DNA from 3 places in the Streptomyces sp. NPDC052299 genome. Region 1 is predicted to be linked to each of the others. Evidence: riboswitches for the same ligand, from Rfam matches in the RefSeq annotation. Region 1 holds a riboswitch; each other region holds the start of a gene.

Region 1 (7,554 bases):
CGTACGCCCGGCGCAGGGCCGCCTCGCTGTCGAGGTCCAGGCGTACGCCGCCGAGGTCGGCCCGGTGGCGCAGATGGGGCGCGGTCGTCTTGAGCGCTACCGGATAACCGAGCCGGGCGGCCGCGGCCACCGCCTCCTCCGGGCCGGGGGCGGGCAGCGTGGGGCGGACGGCGATGCCGTAGCAGGCGAGCAGTTCGCGGGCCTCGTCGTGGCCGAGCGGCCGGCCGCGCGGGTCGGGGTCCTCGCCGAGGAGCGCGTCGATGCGGGCGGCGGCGCCCTGGGTGTCGATGGTCTCGTCGAGGAAGTCGGGCACCTTGCCGGGCGTCGCGGCCTGGCGCCGCCACTGCGCGTACCGCACCGCCTCGGCGAGCGCCCGCACGGCGCGCTCGGCGGCGGGGTAGGCCGGGATACGGCCGATGCGGGGGGCGTCCTGGTCGACGCCGTGGGACTCGGGGGCTTGGGGGGCTTGGGGGGTGCCGTCCGCGGCGGCGGGCTGCGCGGCGTTCGGCGCCGCGCCTGCCGCTGCGGCGGATGGTGCGGTGGCCGCCGGGGTGCCGGCCCTGCCGCTCGGCGACGCGGTGGGGGCCCCCGGCGCGACGGCTCCCGGCGCCTCTCGGGCCGCCGCGAACGGCTGGGTGGCCGGGCGCGGCTGGGCCACCGTGCTGGTGGCGGCCGCCAGCGCCTCCGCCAGGCCGCCGATCTCTACGTGCACCACGGCGACCGGCTTGGCCGGTCCGGCGGCGGCCGCCGCGTGCAGGGCGGTGGCCAGGACCTCGCCGTCGCCCGACTCCGCCTCGCCGTTCTCGCCGACCCACGGGATCGCCGTCACGATCACGGCGTCGCACGCCCCGTCGGCCAGCGCCGCCGAGAGCGCGTCCCGGAAGTCCTGCGGAGTGGCGGAGGTGGTGAGGTCGATCGGCGGGCGCGGCCGAAGCCCCTCGGCCAGGCACACGTCGTACGTGAGCAGCCCCAGGGACTCCGAGTTGCCGAGGATCGCGACGCGTCCGCCCGCCGGGAGCGGCTGGTCGGCGAGGAGCAGTCCGGCGTCGACCATCTCCGTGACCGTGTCGACGCGGATGACGCCCGCCTGCCGCATCAGCGCGGAGACCGTGGAGTCGGGGATGCGGCTGACGGGGACGGCGTGGCCGGGCGGGGTGGAGCCGCTGTGCCGGGCGCCCTTGACCACGACGACCGGCTTCACGGCGGCGGTACGGCGGGCGAGGCGGGTGAACTTGCGCGGGTTGCCCAGCGATTCCAGGTAGAGCAGGGCGACATCGGTGTCCGGGTCCTCGTACCAGTACTGGAGGAAGTCGTTGCCGGAGATGTCGGCCCGGTTGCCGGCCGAGATGAAGGTGGAGAGCCCCGCGCCGCGCCGGTAGAGCCCGGAGAGCAGGGCGATGCCGATGGCACCGGACTGGGTGAACAGGCCGATGCGCCCGGAGGCGGGCCGGTCCGGGGCGAGCGAGGCGTTGAGCCGGACCGCCTCGGAGTTGTTGATGATGCCGAACGCGTTGGGCCCGATGATCCGCATGCCGTACGAACGGGCCTGGCGCACCAGTTCCCGCTGGCGCTCGCGGCCCTCGGCGCCCCACTCGGCGTAACCGGCGGAGAGGACCACCAGCCCCTGGACGCCGCGCTCGCCGCAGTCCGCGACGGCTTCCGGGACCCGGTCGGCGGGCACGGCGACCACCGCGAGGTCGACCGGCCGGCCGATCTCCCCCAGGGAGCGGTGCGCGGGGACCCCGTCGATGGTGTCCTGGTCCGCGGGGAACGCGCTGTTCACCGCGTGGACGCGGCCGGTGAAGCCCGCGCCGAGCAGGTTGCGCAGGACCGTGCGGCCGACGCCGCCGGGGGTGCGGCCGACGCCGATGACGGCGACGGAGCCGGGGGCGAGCAGCCGCTGTACGGACTTGGCTTCGGCGCGCTGTTCGCGGGCGCGCTGGACGGCGAGGGATTCCGCGGTCGGTTCGAGGTCCAGGGTGAGGTGGACGGAGCCGTCCTCGAAGCTGCGCTGCTGGGTGTAGCCGGCGTCCCGGAACACCTTGATCATCTTGGTGTTGGCGGGCAGCACTTCGGCAGCGAAGCGCCGGATGCCCCGCTCGCGGGCGACGGCCGCGATGTGTTCGAGCAGGGTCGAGGCCACGCCCCGGCCCTGGTGGGCGTCCTGGACGAGGAAGGCGACCTCGGCCTCGTCGGCGGGGGCGGAGGCGGGGCGGCCGGTCGCGTCGATCCGGTCGTAGCGGACGGTGGCGATGAACTCGCCGCCCACCGTGACGGCCAGCCCCACCCTGTCGACGTAGTCGTGATGGGTGAAGCGGTGGACGTCCTTGGCGGAGAGCCGGGGGTAGGGCGCGAAGAAGCGGTAGTACTTCGACTCGTCGGAAACCTGCTCGTAGAAGCTGACCAGCCGCTCGGCGTCGTCCGTGGTGATCGGCCTGATGCGCGCGGTGCCGCCGTCGCGGAGCACCACGTCCGCCTCCCAGTGATCGGGGTAGGCGTGATGCGGACTCTGCTCCGGAGAGGGCTGCATGAGGAAAGCCTACGGCTGTCGCACCGGTCGCGGGGGTGCCGGGGCCGGGGCAGTCTGAGGTCTCCGGAAGACCGTGGGCGCGGCGCCCGGGAGGGCCCGCGGGTCTGCCCGGAGCATCGCGCACCACATGAGACACTGGTCTAGACAACCGTTGATTCGTGAAGGGCAGAACCATGGCTGAGCGCCGCGTAAACGTCGGTTGGGCCGAGGGCCTGCACGCCCGCCCCGCTTCCATCTTCGTCCGTGCCGCTACGGCCTCCGGCGTTCCCGTCACCATCGCCAAGGCGGACGGCAACCCGGTCAACGCGGCCTCCATGCTCGCGGTGCTCGGCCTCGGCGCCCAGGGCGGCGAGGAGATCGTGCTCGCGTCCGACGCGGACAACGCCGAGGCCGCCCTGGACCGTCTGGCGAAGCTGGTCGCCGAGGGCCTCGAGGAGCTTCCGGAGACCGTCTGAGCCCGAGTGGCCGGCACCGCCGGCATTCCTACGGGAAAGCCGCGGCCCCCTGCATGGGGCGCCGCGGCTTTTGCGTGCACGGACCCGGACCATGACGACCGGACCGAATAGGCAGGCGACGCCTTTTCCTGTTTTTGCACGCGCCTTTCTCTATTTGTACGCGGCCTTTGTTAATTCCGGCCGCTCGCGGTGTTTACGGGACGTTGCGAAGCCCTCACACGGCCGGCCCGGGGCACGGTGGCGGGGCGGGCGGCGCGGCGGAGCCGGTGCGCGGCGCCGTGGCGTTCGGCGAGCTGCGCGGCCAGGGCCCTGGCCCGCTCCGCGTCCCCGCGCGCCACGGCGTCCACGAGGGCGCCGTGCTCGGCCCAGGCGTCGGCCGGGCGGGCCGGCTGCTCGACCGCGTACATCCAGGCGATCTTGTGGCGGAGCTGGGTGAGCAGGGCGATGAGGCCGGGGCTGCCCGATGCCTGGGCCAGCGTCTCGTGGAACCAGCCGGCCAAGGAGCGCAGGTCCTCGCCCTCGCCCCGGCGGGCCCGCTCCTGCCCGAGCCTGACCAGGCCGCGCAACACCTTGAGGTGGGCCTCCGTCCGGCGCTGGGCCGCGCGGGCCGCGCTCAGCGGCTCCAGCAGCATGCGGACCTCCAGGAGGTCGGCGGCCTCCTGCTCCGAGGGCTCGGCGACGCAGGCTCCGGCGTGTCTCCGGGTGACGACGAAGCCCTCCGACTCCAGGGTGCGCAGCGCTTCCCGTACCGGGACGCGGGAGACCCCGTAGCGCCGTGCGAGTACCTCCTCGGTGAGCCGGCTGCCGCGTTCGAAGACACCGGAGACGATGTCGTCACGGATTGCCGTGCATACCGAATGCGCCGGAACACGCATGTCCGAACCTCCGCCTCAATCCCCGCGAACAGCGGCCGATCGACACCTCTGGCGTGACTCTATTGCAATGCGCTCGCATTTCCGATGCCGAGCGTTAATTCATGAATATCTTTTGGTCACGACCGAGCGGCGGAAGGCGCACGAGAGGCACGTGCACGGGTGCGGGAACGGCGAAGACCCCGGCGGGGTGCCGGGGTCTTCGGTGGGGGGCTGCGAACGGTCAGACGCTGACGCCGTGGGCGCGCAGATACGCGACCGGGTCCATGTCCGAGCCGTAGGAGGGCGTGGTGCGGGCCTCGAAGTGGAGGTGCGGTCCGGTGGAGTTGCCGGTCGAGCCGGAGAGTCCGATCTGCTGGCCGGCCGCGACGCTCTGGCCGACGGATACGCCGATCGAGGAGAGGTGGCCGTACTGGGTGTACGTGCCGTCCGTCATCCGGAGCACGATGTTGTTGCCGTACGCTCCGCCCCAGCCGGCCTCCACGACCGTGCCGGCGCCGACAGCGACGACGGAGCTGCCGGACGCGGCGTGGAAGTCGATGCCGGAGTGACTGCCGGACGACCAGAGCGAGCCGCTGGACTTGTAGCCCGTGGTCACGTACGAGCCGGCGACGGGCAGCTGGTAGGAGGAGCCCAGCGCGGTGCGGGTGGTGGAGCGGCCGGCACGGGCGGAAGCCTCGCGGGCGGCCCTGGCCTTCGCCTTGGCCGCTTCCTTGGCCTTGGCGGCCTTCTCGGCGGCCCTCTTCTTCGCGGCCTCGGCCTTCTTCTTGGCCACCGCCTTCGCCTTGGCCTCAGCCTTCTTCTCGGCGGCCTCGGCCTGGTGCTGCTGCGCGGCGGCCTGGGCGTCGATCCGGTCGGCGAGGGTGTTCTCGATGGCGAGGAGCTGGGAGAGGCCGGTCTCGGTGGCGGCGGGGGCCGTCCCGGAGTCGGCGGCGAGGGCCGGGGAGGCCAGGGAGCCGATGACACCGCCTGCGGCGAGCGTCGCGACGCCGACGGCCTTGGCGCCGGCGCGGGTCAGGCGGCTCGGGGCACGGTGCTTCCCGGTGGCACGGGTGAACGCCATGGGGTGGCGGGTCCTTTCCTTCCTTCTCGCCTACCGGGTTAGCTGACGGGTTCGGAGCAGGAAGGTCTCCTACGGACGCCTCACTCCGGACGGAGTGCGGGCATCCGATTCACCCCAGGGACTGCGTGGGTCCCCGGCTCCCCAGGCTCGCGCCTGACGGGGACTCGGCGATGGCTGCCCGGTACGTCACGGATGCGCGTACGAGTGGCGGACAGCGGACCCGACGCTAAGCGGACGGACTTCACGCCACCAAACGGACATGGGGTTTTGTAGCGCATCCCACAGGGCGAGCCGACCACTTAGCGGACAAAAGGGACAGAAGAGGAGAAGGGGAGAAGGGGAGAAGGGGAGAAGGGGACCAGGTGGTGAGGAGGGTCCGGCGCGACCGCGGCGCGGGACCCTCCCCCTTACCCGTGGGGCGGGTTGAGCGGCGGATCAGCCGGTGACGACCGACACCTCACCGATGCCGAGCGCCCTGACCGGCTCCTCGATGCGCGAGGCGTCCCCGACCAGGACCGTGACCAGCCGGTCCACCGGGAAGGCGCTGACCACGGCCGCGGTCGCCTCCACGGTGCCGGTCTCGGCGAGGCGGGCGTACAGCGTCGCCTGGTAGTCGTCCGGGAGGTGCTGTTCCACCTGGTCGGCGAGCGTGCTCGCCACGGAGGCCGCCGTCTCGAACTTCAGCGGTGCGACGCCCACGAGGTTCTGCACGGCCGTCTCGCGCTCGGCGTCGGTCAGGCCCTCGGCGGCCAGCGTCCGCAGGACCTTCCACAGGTCGTCCAGCGCCGGCCCGGTGGACTCGGTGTCCACGGAACCGCTGATGGCGAGCATCGCGGCGCCCGTCGCACCCGAGACGGAGTCGGCGGCACCGGAGCGGAGCACCTGGGCGAAGGCCCGTACGCCGTAGGTGTAGCCCTTCTCCTCGCGCAGCACCCGGTCGAGCCGGGAGGTCAGCGTGCCGCCGAGGCAGTAGGTGCCGAGGACCTGGGCGGGCCACACGCTGTCGTGGCGGTCGGCGCCGATGCGGCCGATCAGCAGCTGCGTCTGCACCGCGCCGGGGCGGTCCACAATGATCACCCGGCCGGTGTCGTCGGCCGTGATCGGCGGCACGGGACGGGGCTCGGCGGCGTTCCCGGACCAGTCGCCGAGGGTGTCGGCGAGCAGCGCGTCCAGGTCGATGCCGGTGAGGTCGCCGACGACCACGGCGGTCGCCGTGGACGGCCGGATGTGCGCGTCGTAGAAGGCGCGCACGGCCGCGGCGTCGATCCGCCCGATGGTCTCCTCGGTGCCCAGGCGCGGGCGGGACATGCGGGCCGTGGCCGGGAACAGCTCCTTGGAGAGCTGCTTGGCCGCACGGCGGGCCGGGTTGGCCTGCTCGTGCGGAATCTCGTCCAGCCGGTTCCGCACCAGGCGCTCGATCTCGCTTTCGGCGAAGGCCGGCGCCCGCAGCGCCTCGGCGACCAGGCCGAGCGCCTTGGCCAGACGCGAGGCCGGGACCTCCAGCGAGACCCGGACGCCGGGGTGGTCGGCGTGGGCGTCGAGGGTGGCACCGCACCGCTCCAGCTCGGCGGCGAACTCCTCGGCGCTCTGCTTGTCGGTGCCCTCGGACAGGGCGCGCGACATGATCGTGGCCACGCCGTCCAGACCCTCGGGCTCGGCGTCCAGGGGGGCGGCGAGGAAGATCTCGACGGCGACGACCTGCTGGCCGGGGCGGTGGCAGCGCAGGACGGTGAGGCCGTTGGGCAGGGAGCCCCGCTCGGGCGCGGGGAAGGCCCACGGCCGGGCCACGCCGGGAGCGGGCTGGGGGTGGAACTGCATCGGAACTTCAGTCGCGGCAGCGTCGGTCACTGGTCCGCCCCTTCGTGCGCGTCGGTGTCGGTGTCGGCCTCTTCGGCGGCCTCGGCGGGCTCGACCGGTTCGTAGACGAGAACCGCCCGGTTGTCGGGCCGCAGCTGCGCCTGGGCGGCCGCCTTGACCTCCTCGGCCGTGACGTCGAGGACCCGGTGCACGGCGGACAGCGCCAGCTGGGGGTCGCCGAACAGCACGGCGTACCGGCACAGTTCGTCGGCGCGGCCCGCGACCGTACCGAGGCGGTCCAGCCATTCGCGCTCCAACTGGGCTTGGGCGCGCTCCATCTCCTCGGCCGTGGGGCCTTCCTCGGCGAACCGGGCAAGCTCCTCGTCGACGGCGGCCTCGATCTCCGCCACCTCCACGCCGCCGGACGTCTTGACGTCCAGCCAGCCCAGGGAGGGCGCGCCGGCGAGCCGGAGCAGGCCGAACCCGGCGGCCACGGCCGTACGGTCGCGCCGGACCAGGCGGTTGTGCAGCCGGGACGACTCGCCGCCGCCGAGCACGGTCAGGGCGAGGTCCGCGGCGTCGCACTCGCGGGTGCCGTCGTGGGGCAGCCGGTACGCGGCCATCAGGGCGCGCGCCGGCACCTCCTCGCGTACCTCCTCACGCAGCTGGCCGCCCATGATCGTGGGCAGCGAGCCGTCGCGCGGCGGCTGCTTGCCGTCGTGGGAGGGGATGGAGCCGAAGTACTTCTCGATCCAGGCGAGGGTCTGCTCGGGATCGATGTCGCCGACGACCGACAGCACCGCGTTGTTCGGCGCGTAGTACGTACGGAAGAAGGCG
Region 2 (7,554 bases), on a different contig from region 1:
CTACCCGGGCACGGGCAACAGCACGGACACCATCTGGAACACGCTCGACAACGTCACGTGCAACTACACGGCTTCGGACGGAACGGCGAAGCACACAAAAATTCGTGTGGGCATGTTCAAATTCACCCGTCAGGGCGTCGCGGACAAACTGGTCGCGATGAAGAAGGCCGGCTGTTCGGTGGAGCTCGTGTACACCGAGACGGACAGCGCCGACAGCTCCGCCGACGGCGCCACCCCCGGCACCTGGGAGACGTTGCACTCGGTCGCCGGTTTCACCCCGGTCTGCTACAACGACGACCACGACGGCAAGACCTCCACCAGCAACCGGATCATCCACTCGAAGTACCTGCTCATCGACGGCAAGTACGACGGCAGCGTCAAGCGGGTCATGTGGACCGGCAGCCACAACTACTCGGGCCCGGCGCTCCGGGAGAACGACGAAGCACTGCTGAAGATCGACATCGCCTCGGTGCACGACGCCTACGTGGCGAACTTCAACACGGTCAAGGCGGCCGCCCAGCCCGGCACCGCCGACAACACCCCGGGTTGTAAGGGCGTGGTCAACCAGCCCGAGTGACGCCGGCCGGGCCGGGCGCGGGCCGTCACAGGTCCTTCAGCAGCGCCTCCGTCGTCGTCACGACCGCGCAGCGGCCGGCCGCCCAGCGCAGTGCCATGTCGTGGTCCTCGCGCGAGAAGTCCGCGACCGCGTCGGCCACCACGAACGCCTGGATGTCGCGCATCCACGCGTCGGCCGCGCTCATCAGCACACCGATGTGCGCGTAGACACCGGTGATCACCAGCTGGTCGCGGCCGTCGTCGCGGATGAGGGATTCCAGCCCGGTGCGGACGAACGCGCTGTACTTCCACTTGGTGAGCACCGTGTCACCCGGCGCGGGCGCCACCTCGGCCGGCGACGCAAGGGCCTCCGGGTCGTCCGCCATCCCCGGTCCCCAGAAGTCCAGCTGGAGACCGCGCTCCTCGGCGCTCTGGCCGCCGCGCTGCGCCGAGTGCACCACCGGGATTCCGGCGCGGCGGGCGGCCCCGGTCACCCGGGCGGTGTTCGCGAGCATGCCGGTCAGCGGCTCCTCGCCGGGGCGGTACGCGCGCAGGAAGTGGTTCTGGAGATCGTGGACGAGCAGCACCGCGCGTGCCGGATCGACGGTCCACGCGACCCGGTTCGCCGGGAGTTCGCCGGGGCCCGGCAGGGGATAGGGGGCGATGGCGGGAAGTGCCATGAGGGAACCTTTCGGTGCCGCGCGCGGCGGACTCAGCTCTGTACGGGGGGAGTTGACGTGGAGGCGGGAGCCGCGTCCGTGCGCAGGCCCTTCTTGCTGACCTTGCCGATCCCCGTCTGCGGGAATGCGTCCACGAATTCGACGAGGTCGGGCACCTTGTACGCGGCGATTCCGCGTGCGCGTACGTGCCGCTTGACGGCGAGCGCCCCGGGCGGTTCGGCGCCCTCGCGCAGGATCACGTACGCCAGGGTGCGTTCACCGAGATACGGGTCGGCCACACCGACCACCGACACGTCGTGCACCGAGGGGTGGGCGAGGATGATGTTCTCGATCTCCTCCGGCGCCACCTTCTCGCCGCCCCGGTTGATCTGGTCCTTCGCCCGTCCCTCCACCACGAGATGGCCGCTCGGGGTGCGGCGCACGATGTCGCCCGTCCGGTAGAACCCGTCCTCGGTGAACGCGGTCCTGTTGTGCTCGGGCGCGCGCCAGTAGCCCCGGATCGTGTACGGGCCCCGGGTGAGCAGATGCCCGAACTGCCCGTCGGGGACCTCCTGTCCGGCGTCGTCCACGATGCGGATCTCGTCGTCCTCGGAGATCGGCCGGCCCTGGGTGGTGACCACGGTCTCGTGGTCGTCGTCGAGCCGGGTGTAGTTGACCAGGCCCTCCGCCATGCCGAAGACCTGCATCAGCCGGCAGCCCAGCGCCGGTTCGAGGCGCCGGGCGGCCGTCTCGCTGTACTTGGCGCCACCGACCAGGATCAGCTCCAGGCTCGACAGGTCCTGTCGCGCCGAGGCGGCCGCGTCCGTCCACACCAGGGCGAGCGGCGGCACCATCCCCGTCATGGTGACGCGTTCCCGCTCGATGACCGGGAACGCGGTGGCCGGGTCGGGGCCCGGGCACAGGACGACGGTACCGCCCGCGTACAGCGTGCCGAGCCAGCCGGGCGAGCTCATCGGGAAGTTGTGCGCGGCGGGCAGGACCACCAGGAAGCGGGTGTCCGCGTCGACGCCGCAGATCTCGTTGGATCCGCGCAGCGAGTAGATGTAGTCGTCGTGCGTACGGGGGATGAGCTTGGGCACCCCCGTGGTGCCGCCGGAGAGCTGGAGGAAGGCCAGGTCGTGCGGCCCGGGCCCGTCCTCCGGTTCCCCGGCCGCGTCGCACGGCACGTCGGACAGGGCGGTGTGCTCGCCCGGGTCGCCGACGACGAACACGTGCCTGAGGGTGGGCGCCTGCTCCCGTACGGCCGTGGCCAGCGCGCGGTGGTCGAATCCGGCGTGCCGGTCCGGGATGACGTAGGCGACGGCTTCGGCGAAGGAGCAGAAGTAGCCGATCTCCGTCTCGCGGTGGGCGGGCAGCGCGTAGACGGGGAGCGCGCCGATCCGGAAGAGGGCGAAGACGACCTCGGCGAACTCGGCGATGTTGGGCAGCTGGACGACGACCCGGTCGCCCTTGGCTATCCCGCGCGCCCGGAAGCCGGCCGCCAGCCGGGCCGCGCGCTCGTCCAGCTCCCGGTAGGTCCAGGCGCGGCGCTCCGGTGCGGGGTCGATCAGCGCGACCCGGTCGCCGTGGGACTCGGCTCGTTCGCGCAGCATGCTCGTGAAGGTCTCGCCGCGCCAGTGCCCGGCCGCGCGGTAGCGGGCTGCGAACTCCGCGGGCCAGGTCGGGGCGTCGTCGTACGGTGAGGCAGTCATCGTTTCAGGTCTCCAGGGGGAGGGCCGTTTTCGGGGGCACCGGGCGGCCGGGTCAGGCGCGCAGGGTGGCGCCACCGTCGACGTACAGGTCGTGCAGGGTGATGTGGCGGGCCCGGTCGGACACGAGGAAGGCGACCGCCTCGGCGATGTCCGACGGTTCGGCGATCCTGCCCAGCGGGATGCCGGTGCGGAAGCTCGCCAGGTCTCCGGCTATGACGCGCCGGGCGGCGGGCCCGTGGTCGTCGCCCGCCTCATCGGCCGGCCACATTCCGCGCTGCATGTCGGTGAGCGTGGAGCCGGGCGAGACGGTGTTGCAGCGGACGCCCCGGGGGGCCAGTTCCAGGCCGAGGCACTTGGTGAACATGACGGATGCGGCCTTGGACGCGGCGTACGCCGCCATGGCCGTGCGGGGGATGCCGGCGGCGTTGGACGCGACGGTGACGATGCTGCCGGCGCCCCGGTCCGCCATCCGGCGCGCGACGGACCGCGAGACGTGGAACACCCCGTCGGTGTTGACGGCGAACGTCGCCCGCCAGTCCTCGTCGGTGAGCTCGATGACGGGTGAACAGCGCAGTATCCCGGCGACGTTGACCGCGATGTCGAGGGGGCCGAACTCCTCCTCCGCCTCGGCGACCAGGGCCTCGACGGCCGCCGCGTCCGTGACGTCCAGCTGCCGGGCCACGACGCTCCCGTCGTGCTCCCGGGCGAGGGCGTCGACGCCCTCCGGGGCGGCGTCGGTCGCCAGGACCCGGCAGCCGCGCGCGACGAGGGCCCGCACGACCGCCTCGCCGATGCCGCGTCCGGCTCCCGTCACGAGGGCCAGCCGGCCGGTGAGCTCCTTTTCGGCGGGGTCGACGGGACGACGGGAAGAGGAGGCGGAATGCGGCGCCATGGTTCAGGGGTCTCCCTATGACGGTGCGAACGGGGACAGCGACACTTAGGTAAGCCTAACCATAGGGTGATCACGGGGGCGAGGGGGTCGGAACCCGTGATCCCGCCCGGTCGCGGGCCGGCTCGTGTCCTATTTGCACCTTTATGAGTAAAAGGTCAATTGAGGGCGATCTGGGCAGGTTTGATGCTGTCAGATGCGCCTAAAACGGACGAACATCTTCATTTCGGTCTCAGTGGGCAGCGTCACGTCGGCCGTTTCTGACGCGCAATCCGATCTCCCGGTTCCCAGTCGTGCCAAGAAATTTGACTTCCTCCGGCGCGGGCGATCATGAGCATTTCCTTTGATGGATCTTGCAAAACAATTGTGATCAGCAATTCCGGGCTTGTTCCGCTCGTCGTTTCTCGCTTACGGTCCCTTCACCAATCCGGATGGAACGCCGAATCCTGCCGCCGTCCGGGAACCCGACCACTCACGTACGGCAGGAGCGGGGGACCCAGGTTTGCCGCCGGTCCGGAATCCGGAGCGGCTAGGGGTGAAGTCGCCATGCGCGACCGGACATCTCCAGTCCGAACCCGACAGCTCACCTCGCAGGCGACGGAGAGGAAATACGCCATGCCCATCCCGGGTAAGCACCGTCGTGCCAAGTCCGCGTCCCTGACCCGCGGTTTCATCGCCGTCAGCGCGGGCGGAGCCGTTCTCGCGCTCCCCCTGATCGCGGCCGGATCGGCCTCCGCCGCCCCCGCCAAGACCGTCGTCGCCGAAAAGGCTTCGGCCCCGACTTCCGTCGCCGGCAAGGAAATTGCCGTGCGCAAGGCCGCGCCCACCACCTATTCCGTGGTGTCCGGCGATTCGCTTTACAAGATCGCTCAGGGGCATTCCCTCAGCGGCGGCTGGGAGCGGCTGTACAAGGACAACCGCGGTGCCGTCGGGAGCAACCCCGACCTCATTCACCCGGGCCTGAAGCTCACCATCGGCGCCAAGTCCGAGGCCGCCGCCCCGAAGGCCGCCGAGAAGAGCACCTTCAAGGCGGAGACCGCCCAGAAGAACGGCGACACCGCCCCCCGGGCCGAGAGCGCCGACCGCGCGGACCGCTCCGAGCGCACCGTCGTCCCGGTCGCCGCCGAGAAGCCCGCCGAGACCCAGGCGGCCGTCACGTACACCGACGACCTCGACGGCTGGATCAAGGAATCCCTGGCGATCATGGCGCAGCAGGGCATCCCCGGCAGCTACGACGGCATCTACCGCAACATCATGCGGGAGTCCTCGGGCAACCCGATGGCGATCAACAACTGGGACATCAACGCCGTCAACGGCACGCCCTCCAAGGGTCTGCTCCAGGTGATCCAGCCCACCTTCGACGCCTACCACGTGCCCGGCACGTCGATGGACATCTACGACCCGGTCGCCAACATCACGGCCGCGTGCAACTACGCCGCCGCCACGTACGGCTCGATGGACAACGTCTTCGGCGCGTACTGACCGGACCGGCCCCGCGCTCGGGGCGGGGCCGTGAGCAGGGGTGGGAAGAAGCGGAAGCGCTTCTTCCCACCCCTTCCGCTTGCGCGGCGCCAGGACCGTCCGTCCCGGAATGCGGGGGCCCGGCGGGGCGGGGATGCTGGAACGGTCAGCGTCTCTAGGAGGTCAGTCATGGGCATGCTCGACAAGATCAAGGACATGATCAAGGGGCATCCGGACCAGGCCCGCCAGGGAGTCGAGAAGGGGGGCGACTACGTCGACAAGAAGACCGGCGGCAAGTACGGCGGCCAGGTCGACTCGGCTCAGCAGAAGATGAACGACCAGCTCGGCGACCGCCGCCCGCCCGACGAGGGCCGGTAGGCGCTCGCACGGACCGCGAGGGAGCGGTGGCCACCACGATCGTGGTGGCCACCGCTCCCGCACGTCCGGGGCCGCTCCGACGTGCCGCACCGGCCGCCCGGGAGCATGCTGGCTGTGTGACCTGGCACGGCGCGGCCGGGCGGGTGCCGTCGGGCCCGAACGACGGCCCGCCCGGAGGAGCGGAGAACGGCCGGGCGCCGGACGACCTGTCCCTGGTGCTCGCCCAGTCCGTCGTGAACGCCACCGAGGCGGTCGGCGGCCGGGCCGGCGGGATCTACCTCCCTTCGCGCACCCCCGGGCTGCTCCGGCTCGCCGTCCTCGCCGGACTCCCCGGCCCCCTGTTCCGCCCCTGGTGGCGGATGCACGTGAACCGGCCGTTCCCGATCGCGGAGGCGTTCCGCACCGGCAGCCCGGTGTATCTCGCCGACGCGGAGGACGCCATGCGGCGCTTCCCGCAGCTGATGGCCGGACTCCCGTTCCCCTTCCGCTCCCTGTACGTGCCGGTGCTGCGCCGCCGCGAACCGGTCGGCGTCCTCGTCGTCCTGTGCGGTGTGACGGACGACGAGCCGGCGCCCGGTGCCGACCGGGAACGGCTCCGGCGCATCGCCCGCGACCTCGCCGCCGAACTGGCCGGCCTCGCGGACGCCGGCACCCGGCCCGAGTGGGAGGGCGAGCCGCTTCCCGTACAGCTGCCCGCCAGGACCTCGCCGCCCGTGCGCATCGGCCGCTTCGACTGGAACCTCGCCACCGGCGCCGTGGACGCGGACGACGAGCTCGCCTCGATCCTCGGCACCGGAGACGGCCGCTTCCCCGGCACCATCGAGGCCCTGGCCGCCCGGCTCGCCCCGGAGGACGTCCACGGCCTCTGGGCGCTGGCCCGGCAGGCGGCGGGGTCCGCCGGTCCCGTCGTACGCCGGATGCGGCTGCGCGGCCCGGACGGGCGCTCCCACCTGCTGGAGGTGTCCGGGCGCCGGCAGGACGAGGAGGGGCCCGGCGGGCACCTGACCGGCTTCCTGGTGGACCTGGGCATCGGCCCGGTCGTCGCCGAGGCCGCCGACCGGCTGCCGCGCGGCATCATCTCGCTGGACCGCTTCGCCCGGATCACCTACGTCAACCCGCTCGCAGAGGAGATGCTCGGCCGGCCCCGTGCCGCCCTGGTCGGCCAGGTGCTCTGGGAGGCGGTGCCCTGGTTCGCGAACCCGGCGTACGAAGACCACTACCGGGCCGCGATGATCTCCGACGCCCCGGTCCACTTCCGCGCCCGCCGCGACCCGCCCCCCTGGCTCTCCATCTCCCTGTATCCCGGGCACGACGGCCTGACCGCCGTCCTCACGCCCACCGACACGCCCGCCTACACCCCGGACTCGGTCGTCTCTCCCGGACTGGGGCTCGGCTCACCGGCCGACCGGTCGGCCGCCCTCTACCGGCCGGTCGCCCTCGCCATCGCGCTCACCGAGGCCGTCACCGCCCGGCAGGTCTCCCGCGTGGTCACCGAGGAACTGCTCCCCGCCTTCGGCGGCCGGCAACTGGCGATCTACCTGCTCAAGGAGGGCCACCTCTACCTGGAGTGGGAGACCGGCTTCCCGCAGGGCTTCCTCGACCGGTTCGACGCGGTCGGCCTGGACGCCCGCATCCCCGGCGTGGAAACGCTCACCACCGGGCGCCCGATCTTCTTCGAGTCGATGCAGCGCCTCGCCGCCGCCTATCCGGGCATCCCCATGGACGCCGACGTCGGCGCCCGCGCCTTCCTCCCGCTCATCGCCTCCGGACGGCTGGTCGGTTCCTGCATCCTCGGCTTCGACCAGCCGCGCGGCTTCAGCCCGGAGGAGCGTACGGTTCTGACCGCCCTGGCCGGCCTCATCGCCCAGGCCCTCGAGCGGGCCCAGCGCTACGACACCGA
Region 3 (7,554 bases), on a different contig from region 1:
CGCCTGGCTCCGGTTCGTCTTCCTCGGCCTGTTCTTCGCGGACGGTCTCGGCGCCCTGCTGTACGCGGTGTTCTGGATCGTGGTCCCGCTCGGTGTCGGCGGTGTGGACGGCCCCCGGTCCGTCTTCGAGACCGCCCCCGACGGCACCCGGCGCCTCCGCAAACCCGACAAGGGCCAGGTCTTCGCCCTCATCGCGCTGTTCTTCGGCGCCGCCGTCTTCGTCGGCAACGTCGACATGGGCAGCAAGGCCGACCGCTACATCTGGCCCAGCCTCCTCATCGGCGCCGGCTCCGTCCTGGTCTGGCGCCAGGCCGACAACGCCCGCCGCGCCCGGTGGATGGAGGTCGGCCGCCGCCGCCGCGTGCTGCAACTGGCCCGCGCCCTGGCCGGAGTCGCCCTCGTCGGCCTCGGCCTCGCCGTCTTCATGGTCGTACGCGGCTCCGCCGCCCAGCTCGGCAACGTCATCACCGCCGCGATCGCCGTGCTGACCGGCATCGCCCTCCTCGCCGGCCCCTACCTCGTCCGCATGACCCAGGACCTCTCCGAGGAACGCCTCATGCGCATCCGGGCCCAGGAGCGCGCCGAGGTCGCGGCCCACGTCCACGACTCCGTCCTGCACACCCTCACCCTGATCCAGCGCAACGCCGACGACGCCGGAGAGGTCCGCAGGCTCGCCCGCTCCCAGGAACGCGAGCTGCGCAACTGGCTGTACAACCCCGAGGGCACCGGCAAGGACGAGGACGACGAGCCCGAGACGCTGGCCGAGGCGGTCAAACGGGCCGCCGCCGAGGTCGAGGACAAGCACGGCGTCCCGCTGGAGGTCGTCGTCGTCGGCGACTGCCCGCTGGACGAGAAGCTGGCCGCGCAGATGCAGGCCGCACGCGAGGCGATGGTCAACGCCGCCAAGTACGGTGGCGAGGGCGGCGCCGTCCAGGTCTACGCGGAGGTCGAGGGCCGTACGGTCTTCGTCTCCGTGCGCGACCGGGGCCCGGGATTCGACCTGGACTCCGTACCGGGGGACAGAATGGGCGTACGAGAATCGATCATCGGCCGGATGCAGCGCAACGGCGGCACGGCCCGGCTGCGTTCGGTGCCCGGCGGGGGCACCGAGGTCGAGCTTGAGATGGAGAGGACGAGCGATGAACGGGACCAGTGAGGCGACCGGGGGCCGGGAGAACCCGGAGCGCCGGGTACGAGTCGTGCTCGTCGACGACCACCGGATGTTCCGCACCGGCGTACAGGCCGAGATCGGCCGCACCGAGGAGACCGGCGTCGAGGTCGTCGGCGAGGCGGCCGACGTCGACCAGGCGGTCACGGTCATCACCGCGACCCGCCCCGAGGTCGTCCTCCTCGACGTCCACCTCCCCGGCGGCGGCGGCGTCGAGGTGCTGCGCCGCTGCGCGCCCCTGATGGGCGCCGCCGAGAACCCGGTGCGCTTCCTCGCGCTCTCCGTGTCCGACGCCGCCGAGGACGTCATCGGCGTCATCCGGGGCGGCGCCCGGGGCTACGTCACCAAGACGATCACCGGCACCGACCTGGTCGACTCGGTCTTCCGGGTCCAGGACGGCGACGCGGTCTTCTCGCCCCGCCTGGCCGGCTTCGTCCTCGACGCCTTCGCCTCGACGGACGCGCCGCCGGTCGACGAGGACCTGGACCGGCTGACCCAGCGCGAGCGCGAGGTGCTCCGCCTGATCGCCCGGGGCTACGCGTACAAGGAGATCGCGAAGCAGCTGTTCATCTCGGTGAAGACGGTCGAGTCCCACGTCTCGGCGGTGCTGCGCAAGCTCCAGCTCTCCAACCGCCACGAACTGACCCGCTGGGCGACCGCGCGGCGCCTCGTCTAGTCGCGGTCCGCCTCCGGGTCGAGCGAGATGTTCAGCTTCTCGCCGACCCTGCGGTAGCCGATGGACGCGTAGATCCGCTCCACATCGGCGTCGCCCGGCTCCAGCCACACCACCCGGCAGCCCCGCTCGAACGCGGTGCGGGTCAGGTGCGCGGAGAGCGCTGCGCCGATGCCCCGGCGGCGGAAGTCCGCGCCGACCGCCAGGCCCGCCAGCTCGCTGAGCCCGTCCACCGGCACCGAGCAGCCGCCCGCCCCCGCCGGGGTGCCGCCGACCGTCGCGAGCGCGGCGACCCCGCCGCCCGCCGCCGCGTCCCGCAGCCAGCGCGCCGTGCCCTCCTCGGGCTCGCCCTCCCCGCCGTAGCCCAGGTGCTGGACGAGCGCGGCGGCGGCGAACTCCGCGTCGGTGGCGGGCTCCGCCACGACCAGGTCCGCGACCGGCTTCGGGTCCACCAGGTCGCCGGGGGCGCAGGCCAGGACCGGGGCCCGGTTCTCGACGGTGAACCCGGCGGCGAGCAGCGCCGGTTCGACGGCGGGCGCCCAGCCCGGCAGGAACTCCAGGCGGGGCATCCGGTCCAGCTCGCGGAACGCCGCTATGAGCGCGTCGAGTTCGCCGGGGGTCGGTTCCGCGTCCTGGTCCGGGATCGCGTAGTTGGCGTACTTGAGCGACCAGCCCGGGTTGTAGCGGATCACGAAGGGCCCGACCCGGACGTGGTCCGGGGAGCGCAGGGTGAGCGTGCGGGCATGGGTCTGGACGTCGGCGTCCATCGGCATGTTCGGGTGTCCTTCGGGCGGTTGGGTGCGAAGGCCCGGAGCCTATGCCACCCGGGTCGCCCCCGCGAAGGGCATTTCGTCGATGGGCGCGATCCGGACCGGGGCCCCGGGGCGCGGCGCGTGGATCATCCGGCCGTTCCCGATGTACAGGCCGACGTGGCTGACGCCCGAATAGAAGAACACCAGGTCACCGGGGGCCAGTTGGGAGCGTGGCACCCGCTGCCCGGCGTTGATCTGGGTGTACGTGGTCCGGGGCAGGGAGACCCCGGCGGCGCGCCAGGCGGCCTGGGTGAGCCCGGAACAGTCGAAGGAGTCGGGCCCGGTCGCGCCCCACACGTACGGCTTGCCCAGGGCGCCGTACGCGAAGGCGACCGCCTGGGCGGCGCGCGAGTCGGGCGCGGCGACGGCGGCGCGCGGGGCGCCGCGGTCGGCGTGACCGGCCCCGCGTCCGTCCTCGGAGGCGTTGTAGGAGGCGCGCTCGGCCGGGGTGAGGCGGGCGAGCAGGCGGCGGGCCTCGGCCAGCTTGGCGCGGACGGTCGCGCGGTGCTCCTTCAGGGCGGCCTGCCGGGAGGTCAGCTCGTCGAGCTTCCCGGTCGCCTCGGCGCGCACCTGGGCGATCTCCGCGACCTGGCGGCGCACCGAGCGCACCTCGGCGGCCCGGCGCTCACCGGCCCGCTCCGCGTAGGTGGCGCGGCGCAGGTACTGGTCCGGGTCGGAGGAGAGCGCCAGCTGCACCGAGGGGTCGATCCCGGCGGACCGGTACTGCGCGGCGGCGTACGCGCCGAGCACGTCGCGGGCGCTGTTGAGGCGGGCGGTCCTGCGGGCGGCCTCGTCGCGCAGGGCGTCGACCGACTTCGCGGCGGCGGTCGCCTCGGCCTTCGCGCCGTTGTACTTCTCGGTGGCGACCTCCGCCTCCCGGTACAGCCGGTCCACCTGGGCCTTGACCTGCCGTGCGGTGGGCGCGGGGTCCGCGTGCGCGGCTCCCGGCAGCACGGCGGCCGTCGCGGCTCCGGCGACGGCGAGCGTCGCCGCGGTGCGGGCCGCGGAGGCGGTGGTGAGGCGCTGCCTGGGTTTGCGATGCGCTGCCACGGGGGCGGGCGTCCTTCCGTGCGACGGCCCGGCGGGGTCTACCGGCGGGATTCTCCGGTGGCCGGCGAGGACGGTTCCTGGTCCACGGCCACCGGGAAGGGACGCTAATCCGAGGTCACGGGAAGGTGTCGTTATGACTGCTATTGCCCGCTCTTGGCGTGGCATTGTCGCCGGATGACCGCTCGTTAAGCGTGAGTGACCGGAAAAAGGGCCACAGAATCAGGCAAAAAGTGCATTCATCATTCAAGCGGCCCGTAGGCCCCCACCCTGCCCGGAGCGGTCCGGGGCGAGGGCTCTAGGGTGCGGAACCATGCGCGTACTCATCGATTTCGTCGTCGCCCTGCACATCATCGGCATCGCCGCCCTGCTCGGCGGCTTCCTCGGTCAGATGAAGGCGATGAAGGCCGGCACTGCCCGGTTCGTCCCCGGCATGCTGCACGGTGCGCTGACCATGCTCGTCACCGGCGTCGCCCTGGTCGGCCTGGACCAGGCCGACGACCACCCCGTGAACAACGTCAAGATCGGCATCAAGCTGCTGTTCCTGGTCGTGATCCTGGGGCTCGTCTACGTCAAGCGGGACGAGGAGAAGGTCGAGAAGGGGTTCTTCGCGGCGGTCGGCGCGCTGACCCTGGCGAACATCTTCATCGCCACGCTCTGGACCTGAGCGGCGGCACGCGAGAGGGCCGGTCCGCGCGGACCGGCCCTCTTTTTTTCCCGGTCAGGCCGGGCGCACGCTCCCGTAGATCGGCATGTAGTAGATCGACTCCTCGCGCACATTGGCCCCGGGCTTCGGCGCGTGGATCATCATCCCGTCACCCTTGTAGATCCCGACGTGGCTGATGTCGTCGTAGAAGAACACCAGGTCACCGGGTTGCAGATCAGCCGTGGCGATCCGCGTCCCGACGTTCACCTGGTCCCAGGTGGTGCGCGGGATATCGACGCCCGCCGCCTTCCAGGCCGCCTGCGTCAGCCCCGAGCAGTCGTACGAGGAGGGGCCGGTCGCCCCCCAGACGTACGGCTTGCCTATCTGGGCGCGGGCGAACGCGAGGACCTTGTCCGCCTTCGTGGAGGCGCTGGTCCCGGTGCCGGTGTCCGAGCCGGTGTCCGAGCCCGAGCCCGTCTCCGTACCGCTGCCGGCCGACTCCTCGGCCTTCCGCTCGGCTTCCTTCCGGGCGGCGGCCTGCTTCTCCGCCAGCTCCTCGGCCTTCCGCTTGGCCTCCGCCTCCTTCTTGCGCTCCAGCTCCGCCAGACGCGCCTTCTCCTCGGCGGTCAGCTTCGACAGCAGCGTCCGGGCCTCGGTCAGCTTCGTCTGGACGTTCTGCTTGCTGGTGCGCAGCGCGGCCTGCGACTTGGTCAGCGTCTCCAGGCTCTCCACGGCTTCGGCCCGCTGCTCGGACGCCTTCGCCTGCTGCTTACGGAAGTCCGTGACCGCCTGCTGCTGGCGCTCGGCCATCCGGTCCATGAGGTGCGTCTGGTCGAAGAACGACTGCGGGTCGTCGGCCAGGAAGAAGGTCGCGGTCGGCGCGAGGCCGCCGTTGCGGTACTGGGCGGCGGCGAAGTTGCCGAGCGTCCTGCGGGCGTCGTTCAGCTTCTCGGTGCGCTTGGCCACGTTGTCCAGGAGCAGGTCGACCCTGGACTTCTGCTTGTCCGTGGCTTCCTTGGCCTGGTTGTACTTCTGGGTCGCGTTGCCGGCCTGCCGGTAGAGGTCGTCCACCTTCTTCTGGACTTCCTCGATGCTCGGCTTCGGCGTGGGCGCGGCCGTCGCGCTCTGCGAGGACAGCAGGGTCACCGAGGCCAGCGCGGCCGAGGTCAGCCCGACGGCGGGGACGGTGGAGCGCACCCGGGTGCGCGGTTTGCGATGCGACGCCAAGGCCGGCATCTCCTTCCGTGGACCGCCTACCGGGTTAGCTGTCGGGTTCGGGCGGAACGGAAGGCTGCCCTACGGTCCCGTGGGGGAAGGACCGATTCACCCCGGTGCTGCGTGTGGGTCCCCGGTTCCGGGCGGGCCCGGATTCGGCGCGGCGGCCCGCTCGGCGTAGGTCGCCTCTGGGGGTACGGGCCGTCCGGAGGTGCACGCTAGCCAACTCATGGGGCCGCTGTGAAGGTTGGTGTGCGATATGCCCGATACATTTCCGTGACCTTTTCGGAGCGGGGCCGGGTGTCAGTAGAGAGCTTTAGACTCGGACAGCGATGAGCAGCCTCTTTGACGACAGTTTCCTGGCCGGCCTCCAGCAGGAGGAGGACGCGCCCCCGCCGCCCCCCGAGGACCCCGCACCCGAAGCGGTGCCGGAGGACCTGTTCGCGGGCGTGTTCGACGGGCCCCCGCCGCCTCGGGACGCGTACTACCGCGACGGGGCGCACCGCCCCGTCATCGACCCCGAGGCGCTGCTCGACGGGCTGAACACCGAGCAGCGCGCCGCCGTCGTGCACGCCGGGTCGCCCCTGCTCATCGTCGCAGGCGCCGGCTCCGGCAAGACCCGGGTGCTCACCCACCGCATCGCCCACCTGCTGGCCGAGCGGGGCGTCCACCCCGGCCAGATCCTGGCGATCACCTTCACCAACAAGGCCGCCGGCGAGATGAAGGAGCGCGTCGAGCAGCTGGTCGGGCCCCGGGCCAACGCGATGTGGGTCATGACCTTCCACAGCGCCTGCGTCCGCATCCTGCGCCGCGAGTCCAAGAAGCTCGGCTTCACGTCCTCGTTCTCGATCTACGACGCGGCCGACTCCAAGCGGCTCATGGCCCTGGTCTGCCGCGACCTGGAGCTGGACCCGAAGCGCTACCCGCCGAAGTCCTTCACCGCCAAGGTCTCCAACCTCAAGAACGAGCTCATCGACGAGGAGACCTTCGCCGGGCAGGCCGCCGACGGCTTCGAGAAGACCCTCGCCCAGGCGTACGCGATGTACCAGGCGCGGCTGCGCGAGGCCAACGCGCTGGACTTCGACGACATCATCATGACGACGGTCCACCTGCTCCAGGCGTTCCCGGACGTCGCCGAGCACTACCGCCGCCGCTTCCGGCACGTGCTCGTCGACGAGTACCAGGACACCAACCACGCCCAGTACACGCTGGTGCGCGAGCTGGTCGGCCCGGCCGGTCCGGAGAACGCCCCCGCCGAGCTGTGCGTCGTGGGTGACGCGGACCAGTCGATCTACGCCTTCCGGGGCGCGACCATCCGCAACATCCTCCAGTTCGAGGAGGACTACCCGGACGCGACGACGATCCTGCTGGAGCAGAACTACCGCTCCACCCAGACGATCCTGTCCGCCGCCAACGCGGTCATCGAGCGCAACGAGAGCCGCCGCCCGAAGAACCTCTGGACCAACGCCGGCACCGGCGCCCGCATCACGGGCTACGTCGCGGACACCGAGCACGACGAGGCGCAGTTCGTCGCCGAGGAGATCGACCGCCTCACCGACGCGGGCGACGCGAAGGCCGGCGACGTCGCCGTCTTCTACCGGACGAACGCGCAGTCCCGTGTCTTCGAGGAGATCTTCATCCGCGTCGGCCTGCCCTACAAGGTCGTCGGCGGCGTGCGCTTCTACGAGCGCAAGGAGGTCCGGGACGTCCTGGCCTACCTGCGGGTCCTCGCCAACCCCGAGGACAACGTCCCGCTCCGCCGCATCCTCAACGTGCCCAAGCGCGGCATCGGCGAGCGCGCCGAGGCCATGATCGACGCGCTCGCGCTGCGCGAGAAGATCACCTTCCCGCAGGCGCTGCGCCGCGTGGACGAGGCGTACGGCATGGCCGCCCGCTCCGCCAACGCCGTGAAGCGGTTCAACACGCTGATGGAGGAGCTGCGCACGGTGGTGGAGTCCGGCGCCGGACCCGCCGTGGTGCTGGAAGCGGTCCT

The links. Region 1 has a riboswitch for cyclic di-AMP ahead of AB0L33_RS23775 (M23 family metallopeptidase). Riboswitches for the same ligand answer to the same signal wherever they lie in the genome.
Region 2: another riboswitch for cyclic di-AMP. It lies ahead of AB0L33_RS30615 (transglycosylase SLT domain-containing protein); the one in region 1 lies ahead of AB0L33_RS23775 (M23 family metallopeptidase).
Region 3: another riboswitch for cyclic di-AMP. It lies ahead of AB0L33_RS06940 (NlpC/P60 family protein); the one in region 1 lies ahead of AB0L33_RS23775 (M23 family metallopeptidase).

What each region holds. Positions count from the first base shown of each region.
Region 1 covers NZ_JBFAUP010000014.1:126,230-133,783, forward strand. Annotated here, with positions in the region: gene AB0L33_RS23760 (GNAT family N-acetyltransferase) at 1-2,530, opposite strand, end outside; gene AB0L33_RS23765 (HPr family phosphocarrier protein) at 2,704-2,985, shown strand; gene AB0L33_RS23770 (GntR family transcriptional regulator) at 3,156-3,860, opposite strand; gene AB0L33_RS23775 (M23 family metallopeptidase) at 4,081-4,920, opposite strand; cyclic di-AMP (ydaO/yuaA leader) riboswitch at 4,933-5,100, opposite strand; gene AB0L33_RS23780 (pitrilysin family protein) at 5,356-6,738, opposite strand; gene AB0L33_RS23785 (pitrilysin family protein) at 6,765-7,554, opposite strand, start outside.
Region 2 covers NZ_JBFAUP010000024.1:6,805-14,358, reverse strand. Annotated here, with positions in the region: gene AB0L33_RS30635 (phospholipase D-like domain-containing protein) at 1-577, shown strand, start outside; gene AB0L33_RS30630 (isochorismatase family protein) at 603-1,235, opposite strand; gene AB0L33_RS30625 ((2,3-dihydroxybenzoyl)adenylate synthase) at 1,268-2,926, opposite strand; gene AB0L33_RS30620 (2,3-dihydro-2,3-dihydroxybenzoate dehydrogenase) at 2,979-3,818, opposite strand; cyclic di-AMP (ydaO/yuaA leader) riboswitch at 4,243-4,427, shown strand; gene AB0L33_RS30615 (transglycosylase SLT domain-containing protein) at 4,431-5,297, shown strand; gene AB0L33_RS30610 (antitoxin) at 5,466-5,654, shown strand; gene AB0L33_RS30605 (SpoIIE family protein phosphatase) at 5,771-7,554, shown strand, end outside.
Region 3 covers NZ_JBFAUP010000003.1:305,558-313,111, reverse strand. Annotated here, with positions in the region: gene AB0L33_RS06965 (PspC domain-containing protein) at 1-1,156, shown strand, start outside; gene AB0L33_RS06960 (response regulator transcription factor) at 1,140-1,844, shown strand; gene AB0L33_RS06955 (GNAT family N-acetyltransferase) at 1,841-2,614, opposite strand; gene AB0L33_RS06950 (NlpC/P60 family protein) at 2,657-3,703, opposite strand; gene AB0L33_RS06945 (hypothetical protein) at 4,014-4,367, shown strand; gene AB0L33_RS06940 (NlpC/P60 family protein) at 4,422-5,582, opposite strand; cyclic di-AMP (ydaO/yuaA leader) riboswitch at 5,581-5,732, opposite strand; gene pcrA (DNA helicase PcrA) at 5,894-7,554, shown strand, end outside.